DNA from 2 places in the Cobetia sp. 2AS genome. Region 2 is predicted to be linked to the other one. Evidence: predicted binding sites of a transcription regulator. Region 2 holds the regulator's gene; the other holds the start of a gene.
What was found. The regulator LexA, encoded in region 2, represses DNA repair genes until DNA is damaged. The targets are predictions, from matches to a motif close to TACTGTNTANNTANACAGTA.
Positions count from the first base shown of each region.

Region 1: recA (recombinase RecA) is a predicted target of LexA. The motif match lies at 1,901-1,920, and genes of this name have one in related genera.

Region 1 covers NZ_JARWKQ010000006.1:84,138-88,563, reverse strand. The annotation lists gene mutS (DNA mismatch repair protein MutS) at 1-1,115, opposite strand, end outside; gene QD356_RS15225 (CinA family protein) at 1,330-1,818, shown strand; gene recA (recombinase RecA) at 2,034-3,101, shown strand; gene QD356_RS15215 (regulatory protein RecX) at 3,334-3,918, shown strand; gene alaS (alanine--tRNA ligase) at 4,161-4,426, shown strand, end outside.
Region 2 covers NZ_JARWKQ010000001.1:309,727-314,152, reverse strand. The annotation lists gene QD356_RS01380 (L,D-transpeptidase) at 128-670, opposite strand; gene QD356_RS01375 (TetR/AcrR family transcriptional regulator) at 670-1,347, opposite strand; gene lexA (transcriptional repressor LexA) at 1,914-2,543, shown strand; gene QD356_RS01365 (hypothetical protein) at 2,661-2,900, opposite strand; gene QD356_RS01360 (DUF6586 family protein) at 3,153-3,632, opposite strand; gene topA (type I DNA topoisomerase) at 3,632-4,426, opposite strand, start outside.

The DNA.
Region 1 (4,426 bases), on a different contig from region 2:
CCATCGCGCAGGCGTGCCAGGTCACGGGGGCGTGCGCTGCGCAGCGCGACACGGGCGAGGATGCGCTCCACATCGCCGATGCGCTTGAGCAGGCCTTGCAGCTCGAAGGGATAGTCGCCATCCAGCAGACGTTGCACCGCCGCCTGACGCTGGCCGATCTGGAGCTGATCGCGCAGCGGGCGGTTGAGCCAGCGCTTGAGCAGGCGTGAACCCATCGCGGTCGCGGTGACGTCCAACACGCTTGCCAGCGTGTTGTCGCTGGTGCCGCCCAGGTTGGTATCGATCTCGAGGTTGCGACGGCTGGCGGCATCGATCACCACCGAGTCATCGCGGCTCTCGACGGCCAGCGCGGTCACGTGGGGCAGGCCGGTACGCTGGGTGTCGCGAGCATAGTCGAGCAGGGCGCCGGCTGCCGTGACGGCGCGCGTCAGGTGGCTGCAGCCGAAGCCGTTGAGGTCCTGGACGCCGAACTGATCGCACAGCAGGCGCAAGGCAGTCTCGTGATCGAAGTGCCAATCGCTCTGGCGGGTCAGGCCCGGGCGCGAGGCCAGGCTGGCGGGGAGGGTACGGCTTTCGCCGACCATGACTTCGGCAGGCGACAGACGCTGGATCTCGGCCAGCAGCTCGTCATCACCATTGACCTCGAGCACGCTGAAGCGACCGGAAGAGAGCTCGAGAGCGGCCAGGCCCCAGGTCTCGCCATCACGGTGCAGCGCCACCAGCAGGTTGTCACGGCTGGCATCCAGCAGCGCCTCATCATGCAGTGTCCCCGGGGTGACGATACGCACGACCTTGCGCTCGACAGGTCCCTTACTGGTCGCCGGGTCACCGATCTGCTCACAGATGGCCACCGATTCGCCCATCTTGACCAGGCGTGCCAGATAGCCTTCGGCGCTGTGGTAGGGCACCCCTGCCATGGGGATCGGTGAGCCACCGGAGCTGCCGCGCGCCGTCAACGTGATATCGAGCAGTTGTGCTGCGCGCTTGGCGTCCTCATGAAACAGTTCATAGAAGTCGCCCATGCGATAGAACAGCAGCACGCCGGGGTGCTCGCGTTTGATCTTCATGTACTGCGTCATCATCGGCGTCATCTGGGGCGCGCTGTTCTTGGCCATGGCCATGGACTTCCTTGACTGCACTGCAATGGGAAAAAGCACACATGCGAGAGCACGGCATGCGGGATGCGCGATATTCTACGGACTGGCGCGGCCGGCTCCAATGCCTGTGATGTCTCCTGCTCGCTGCCCTTTTCACCCGATGACCTCCACAAGGAGAAAGTTCGTGAGCCAATTGACTGGTACGACCCCCGAGGCTGCGTGCGCGAATGCCCTGGCTGAGCAGCTGCAGGCGCTGGCGGTCGCGCGCGGCGTGCGTGTCACCACCGCCGAGTCGTGCACCGGGGGCGGGGTGAGCGCGGCGATCACGGCGATTGCCGGCAGCTCCAGCTATTTCGATGCGGGCTACGTTACCTATTCCAATGCCACCAAGCAGCGCCTGCTGGGGGTCAGTGAGGCATCGCTTGAAACATTCGGTGCCGTCTCCGAGGCAGTCGTGTGCGAGATGGTGAGGGGCGCCTGTCGCGAAAGCGGCGCTGAGCTGGGGGTGGCGATCAGCGGTGTGGCCGGCCCCGGCGGGGGAAGTGACGAGAAGCCCGTCGGCACCGTATGGCTGGCGTGGGGGAGCGAGATGCGCCAGCAGGCACGCTGCTGTCACTTTCCCGGCGACCGGCAGGCCGTACGCGACGCCGCCGTGCGGGAGGCGTTGCAGGGCTTGATCGAGCGCGTGGAGGCCTTGCAGATCGGCACCGAAGACGCGTGAGCCCGATGCAAGCCCCGCGTTGAGGGTGCTGCCTGAAAAAGCGCATCACCGGACTGGCAGAGTGACGCAACTTGCGGCATTATACTGTCCATGTATACAGGGTTTTGCCACGACACCTCAGCCGCTAGTCTGACGGTGTCTGCTCAGCTCTCAGTGACAGAATTCTCTATTCCAGGTGGCAGCCCGTGTGGCTCCGCCGTTCGACAGGAGGCCACATGGCAAAGGACGACAATCGTACCAAGGCGCTGAACGCGGCGCTGTCCCAGATCGAGCGCCAGTTCGGCAAGGGCGCCGTCATGCGCATGGGCGATGCCCCGCGTGTGGCCATCCCGTCGGTTTCCACCGGTTCTCTGGGGCTGGATATCGCACTCGGCATCGGCGGCCTGCCCTTCGGGCGCGTGGTCGAGATCTACGGCCCGGAATCCTCGGGCAAGACGACACTGACCCTCTCGGTCATCGCCCAGGCGCAGAAGCAGGGCAAGGTCTGTGCCTTCATCGATGCCGAGCACGCGCTGGATCCGTCCTACGCCGAGAAGCTGGGCGTCAATCTGGACGAGATGCTGGTCTCCCAGCCGGACACCGGTGAGCAGGCGCTCGAGATCGTCGACATGCTGGTACGTTCCGGCGGCGTTGACGTCATCATCGTCGACTCCGTGGCGGCACTGACGCCGCGTGCCGAGATCGAAGGCGAGATGGGCGACTCCCACGTCGGCCTGCAGGCGCGTCTGATGTCCCAGGCGCTGCGCAAGGTGACGGGTCACATCAAGAACGCCAACTGCATGGTGGTGTTCATCAACCAGATCCGCATGAAGATCGGCGTGATGTTCGGCAGCCCCGAAACCACGACGGGCGGTAACGCACTGAAGTTCTACGCCAGTGTGCGTCTGGATATCCGTCGTACCGGTTCCGTGAAGTCCGGTGATGAAGTCACCGGTAACGAGACCCGCGTCAAGGTCGTCAAGAACAAGGTCGCGCCGCCGTTCCGTCAGGCCGAGTTCCAGATTCTTTACGGCAAGGGCATCTATCACGCCGGTGAGGTGATCGACCTGGGCGTGCAGTGTGGTCTGGTCGGCAAGTCAGGCGCCTGGTACAGCTATCAGGGCAGCAAGATCGGTCAGGGCAAGGCCAACTCCGCCCAGTACCTGGAAGACAATCCCGCCATCATGGAGGAGATTGAAACCCAGATCCGCGCACAGTTGCTGGCAGCACCGGAAACCAAGGAAGAGCCGAAAGAGACCGCGGCCGCCGAGAGTGAAGACGACCTGGATATCGATCTCGATTGAGGTTCGTCCAGAAGAAAGAGCTAGAGCGCCAGCCGCCAGGCTGGCGTCATCGCACCGTGTCGTTTCCGACCCGGTGAGATGATCCCAAGGCGCCCGCCCCGATGACTCGGAGGCGGGCGCCTTGCGTTCACGTCCATCGATGTCCTTCTGCTCAACCCCGGGGAGCATGACCATGCACGATGACAGCGCTGAAATGGGTGGGCCTGAGTATCAACCGCTCGACTCAGGCGCGATGACGCCGCAACGGCGTGCGCGCAATGATGCCATCGCGCGTCTGGCGCGCCGCGAACATAGTCGCCGCGAGCTGCACGACTATCTCAAGGAGCGTGACTACCTGCGGGCGGTCAGCGATGACGAGTTGGCACAGCGGCAAGCCGCGGGCGAGGAGGGCACACAGGCGGCCTTGAGTCGCGATGAGGTCGAGCTGCTGATCGAGGAGGTGCTGGAGCGCATGGCCGAGGAGGGCCTGCAATCCGATGAGCGCTTTGCCGCCAGCTTCCTGCGGACGCGAGTGCTGCGCGGGCAGGGGCCGAGGCGTATCCAGCAGGAGCTTCGCCAGCGTGGTATCGATAGCGAGACGCTCAATGCCGTGATGCGTGCCGCCAGTGACCCGACGCCGGATGCCTTCGGTCATGTCGAGGCGGTGGATTTCTTCGAACTGGCGCGCGAGACGCTGGCCAGGCGCTTCTCCGGCCCCGGCGAGGGGCACAAGGAGCGTGCACGGCGCGAACGCTTTCTGCTCCAGCGCGGCTTCGACTATGAGCAGCTGCGCTATGCCATGGAGTCCGCCTGGAGTGATGAGGGCGAAGAAGGCTAGCTGGCGGGCGACTGTTTGGCTCTCATGACGCGCAAACCGGCGCTTCAAGACATTTCCCCCCCTTTAGCTTGCGCGAACAGGCGTTATACTAGGTCGTCTTGCGACGGCACGGGGCAGGCGCCTTCTTTCATGCTTTTCATTGCACCTCCATGCATACCCACATGGATGAATATGCAGAAACCATGCGGAAGTCATGCAGAAGACCCCCGGAGCGTCTTTACGCACATCGCTACGGAACCTCTATGAAAAGCGCAGAAATCAGAAACGCCTTCCTGACCTATTTCGAGAAGCAGGGCCATACCATCGTTCCCACCAGCTCCCTGGTGCCGAACAACGACCCGACCCTGCTGTTCACTAACGCCGGCATGGTGCCCTTCAAGGATGTCTTCCTGGGCCGTGACCCGCGTGGCTACAGCCGTGCGACCTCCGCGCAGCGCTGCGTGCGCGCCGGTGGCAAGCACAATGACCTGGACAACGTCGGCTATACCGCCCGTCACCACACCTTCTT
Region 2 (4,426 bases):
GAAAGGCGCAATTCTAGCCGACTGAACCCCTATCGAACAGTCGCGGCCAGCTGCGCCCCGGCAAGGGGCTGTCACGTAGATTCCGGTGACAGCTCATGGAGGGTATCAGACTCGGACACCAACGCCTTCAGGCATGCAGCAGCACCGGAGTGCCGGGCACAGCCTCGGCAAAGAGTCGCAGCAGGTCGTCATCACGCAAGCGAATGCAGCCGTGGGACGCCGCTACCCCCATGGGCTCCGTGCTGGGCGTGCCATGAAAATAGATGTAGCGACGCAGGCTATCGACCCGCTCGCCGCGGGCATTGCGACCACGATTGACGCCGAGCTCGCGGCCGCTGAGCCACAGAATGCGCGTCAGGATCCAGTCTCGCTCAGGATGCTCCAAGGCAAGCTCGGGCGTGAACACCTCGCCCGTGAAGCGCCGGCCGCGATAGACGGCGCCACGCGGATTGCCCGCCCCGATGGCGGCACGAATCACATGCCAGCCGGTTGGCGTGCAACCGCTGCCGTCGAGCTCGCCGATACCGTTGAGGCCGCTGGAGATCGCGCAGGCGTGCACCAGCGCATCAGAGCTGGCCGCGGGGGGCGGCGCATCACGACTGCCACTCGGCGCGTCATTGCGTATCTCAAGGCTCTGGCGCGAGAGGTCCACCGCTACCCAGCAGGCCATCAGCTGGCCGCCTGGGTGACCGCCTCACCATCCCCGAGCGAGGCAGGCAGCGGCGCTGCCATCGCCGCGACCACCACCGGCCGCATGTGCTGGATCAGCTCACGCACCGTGGTGTGATGGCCGTACTCGGCCTCCTCGATATCGCGCAGCGCATCCAGGCCCGAGAAGGTGAAGATCACGCTGCCGAGCATGAAGTGCAGACGCCAGAAGCGCTCGTTGTCCGGCAGATCAGGCGTCGCCAGCTTCAGAAGCTCGGCGAAGCGGCTGAAGACCGTGCCGTAGTGCTCGCGGATATAGCGCCGCATGTGGCCCTGACCCTGGGTATAGGCCAGCCCGAGCAGGCGCATGAAGGTACGCAGGCTGTTGCGCTCGGCCGGCACCTCCAGCACGGTACGCGCCATCACCTCCAGCAGGACCTCCAGCGGCACCTGACGCCCGGCGTATTGCTGCTCGACGCTGTCGAGTGCCGCGTGGAAACGCTCACTGAACGGGTCGAGATAGCGCGCGAAGACCGCCTGGATCAGCGATTTCTTGGAGCCGAAGTGGTAGTTCACCGCCGCCAGATTGACCTTGGCCTTGCTGGTGATGTTGCGCAGTGAGGTCTCGGCGAAGCCGCGCTCGGCGAACAGCACCTCGGCAGTATCGAGGATGCGGGTAACGGTATCGGTCTGGGCCATGGGCGGAACCCTTGTCAGGTAGAAAAGGACTGGAGTCGTAGGTCACGGCGCAAGCCCCGCGCGGCGACTCTCTCATGAGGTGGTGCAGGTTCACCGCAAGGCGCGTTCGATCATGACACCCGTGAGCACTACCATCGGCGAACATTCGTTTGAAACACTTTGATTCTAGCGCGCCATGCCATGACTGACAATTCTCTCGCGTTTCAAACGCCAGAGGTTTAGCCAAGCCTGATATTCCCTCAACGCTGACCGTGCTGATTCAAGGACTCGTCATGCTCGGTGACTGACCACCCCGCCAGAGCCAGGCAGGGTTCATCTCCAGACATTCATCTCCAGAAATTCACTTCCAGACATTCACTTCCAGACATTCCCTTCAAGAAAGAATGCCTCGGATATCGGCAGGAAAAGTCGCCAGACAGCGATAACCCGGCGACTACCTGCCCTATGAGGCCACCACGCAAGCCACGATGCCTTGCATGACCGCCATGACTGGATACAATGACAGTTGTATGGATGCACACCCCGTGCCGTCAGCTCAAGATGCCCCCCAGGCCAAAGGCAATGCCATGACCCAGCCGCTTACTCCGCGCCAGCAGGATGTCTTCGACTTCATCATCAAGACCATCAAGTCCTCTGGCTACCCGCCGACGCGGGCCGAAATCGCCCAGGCGCTGGGCTTCCGCTCGCCGAATGCCGCCGAGGAGCATCTGCGCGCCCTCAAGCGCAAGGGCGCCATCGAGATGGTGCCGGGCACCTCACGCGGCATTCGCGTGCCGTCGCTGGCTGACGTCGACGACAGCGCCAACGATGGTCTGCCGGTGATCGGGGAAGTGGCCGCCGGCAGCCCGATTCTTGCCAGCGAGCATATCGACCGTCACTGCCCGCTGCCGAGCGACTACTTCTCGCCGGCTGCCGACTACCTGCTGCGTGTGCGCGGCGTGTCGATGAAGGACGTGGGGATTCTGGAAGGCGACCTGCTGGCCGTGCACCGCACCAGCAGCGTGCGTGACGGGCAGATCGTGGTGGCACGTCTGGGGGATGAGGTCACCGTCAAGCGCTTCCGCCGTGACGGGCATTACGTGTGGCTGGAAGCCGAGAACGAGGACTTCTCGCCGATCAAGGTCGACCTGCGCACGGACAGCCTGGAGATCGAGGGTCTCGGGGTGGGCGTCATCCGCGATGGTGGCCTGCACTGAGGCCTTGACCAGCAGCGCTTTTCTCGCAGAGTTCTGAGCAGCAGAAAAGCCGCACGCATTGCACAAAAAAACCCGCCTCGAGGCGGGTTTTTTTGTGCGCGAAGCGCGAGCGATGAATCAATGCACGATGCCTTCTGACTGCTCGTCCTCGTCTTCTTCGCCATCCCAGAGGCGAGTCCGGGTGATGGCGTGGTCGATCATCTCACGCGCGACCTCGAAACGATTGTCACGCAGCAGATCAGCGGCCTCGTCCGAAATGCGAATGCTGAGCAGCGGCTCACCTTCGCTTTCCGCGGCGCGCAGAATCACTTCACCATCTTCCATTTGCACAATTTCAAGTACGGCGGGATCGGACACGTCATTCCTCCTGCACGGCATCTCGCGAGATACCGGCGTCGTTGTAATCGTCAGCGCGACGGCTGGCAAGCCCGGCACCGCGTTGCCATCAGCGACGCAGAAAAAAGTACGACCACAGCCAGAGCCATGGTCGTACCGGAGAATGCAGGGCTTGCCACAATGCGATCAGTCTAGCACCCGTGAAGGCGAAACGTCACCCGCTTGCCATGCGCCAGTCATCACCAGCGTGCAGCACCAGATCAACGCCTTGACCTACCACTCGACACTCGACTCGCGCAGCTGCGGCAGCAGCGCCTTGAATGCCGTGATGGCGGCGCTGAGACGCTCGGCCAGCGAGGCGCTCGAGGCTGCCGCGATGATCAGACCATCACCACGCGAACGCGATTCCTCGCGGCGAGCGACGCCGCCCTCTTCATGCAGGCGGGTCACATCCGCGACCAGCTCAGACAACCAGCTGTCGGAGCGCTCCAACAGGCTGCGCAGCTGCTCGACCTCTGCGATGGGCGTCGGCGGCGACGCCAGGCGCTCGCGCCAGCTACTCTGCGGCCAGCGCGCCGTCACGGCACACTCTTCCAGCAATGACGCCAGCGCCAGCTCCAGCAGAGCGAGCGCGCCCTCTTCACCGGCCATGCGACGCGCCACGGCATGCTCATCGTCGCCAGAGGCTGCTGACTGGGCCAGCAGCAACTCGGCCTGATACAGCAGCTGATTGGTACGGGCACGCTGGCTCATCAGCTCTTGGCTCCCTTGCGCTTGTCCTCGACGACCCAGCGGCCGTTGTCGTAGGTCGCCTTCCAACCGGTCGCCTTGCCTTCCTCATCGGTCATGACGTACTGAGCCTTGACCTTGCGCGAGAAGCGAATCTGCGCCGGACGTCCGTCCGGGTCCTGATCCGGGGCTTCGAGAATGAAGTGATACTTCTCCGGCAGCTCGTCGGCATGCGCCTTGAGCTCCTTGACCAGCGGCGGACGCGTCTCGCGATTCTTGGGGAATTGGCTGGCCGCCAGGAACAGGCCACTGGCGCCATCGCGCAGCACGTAGTGGTCCTCGACCTTGACGCAGGCAAGCTCCGGCATCGGAATCGGGTCCATCTTCGGCGGCGCCACTTCACCGGACTTGAGCAGCTTGCGGGTGTTCTTGCAATTCTCGTTGGTGCAGCCGAAGTACTTGCCGAAACGCCCGGTCTTGAGCTGCATGTCGGAGCCGCACTTGTCGCACTCGATCACCGGGCCATCGTAGCCCTTGATGCGGAACTGACCTTCCTCGACCTCATGACCGACACAGTCCGGGCTATTGCCGCAGACGTGCAGCTTGCGCTGCTCATCGATCAGGTAGCTGTCCATCGCGGTGGCGCAGATCGGGCAGCGACGCTTGGCGCGCAGCGCATCCGTCTCGGCATCTTCACCGGCATCGGCCGCCACGGCTTCATCGCCCGGCAGCAGATCGATGGTGGTCTTGCAGCGCTCCTTGGGCGGCAGGTTGTAGCCGGAACAGCCCAGGAAGACCCCGGTCGAGGCGGTACGGAT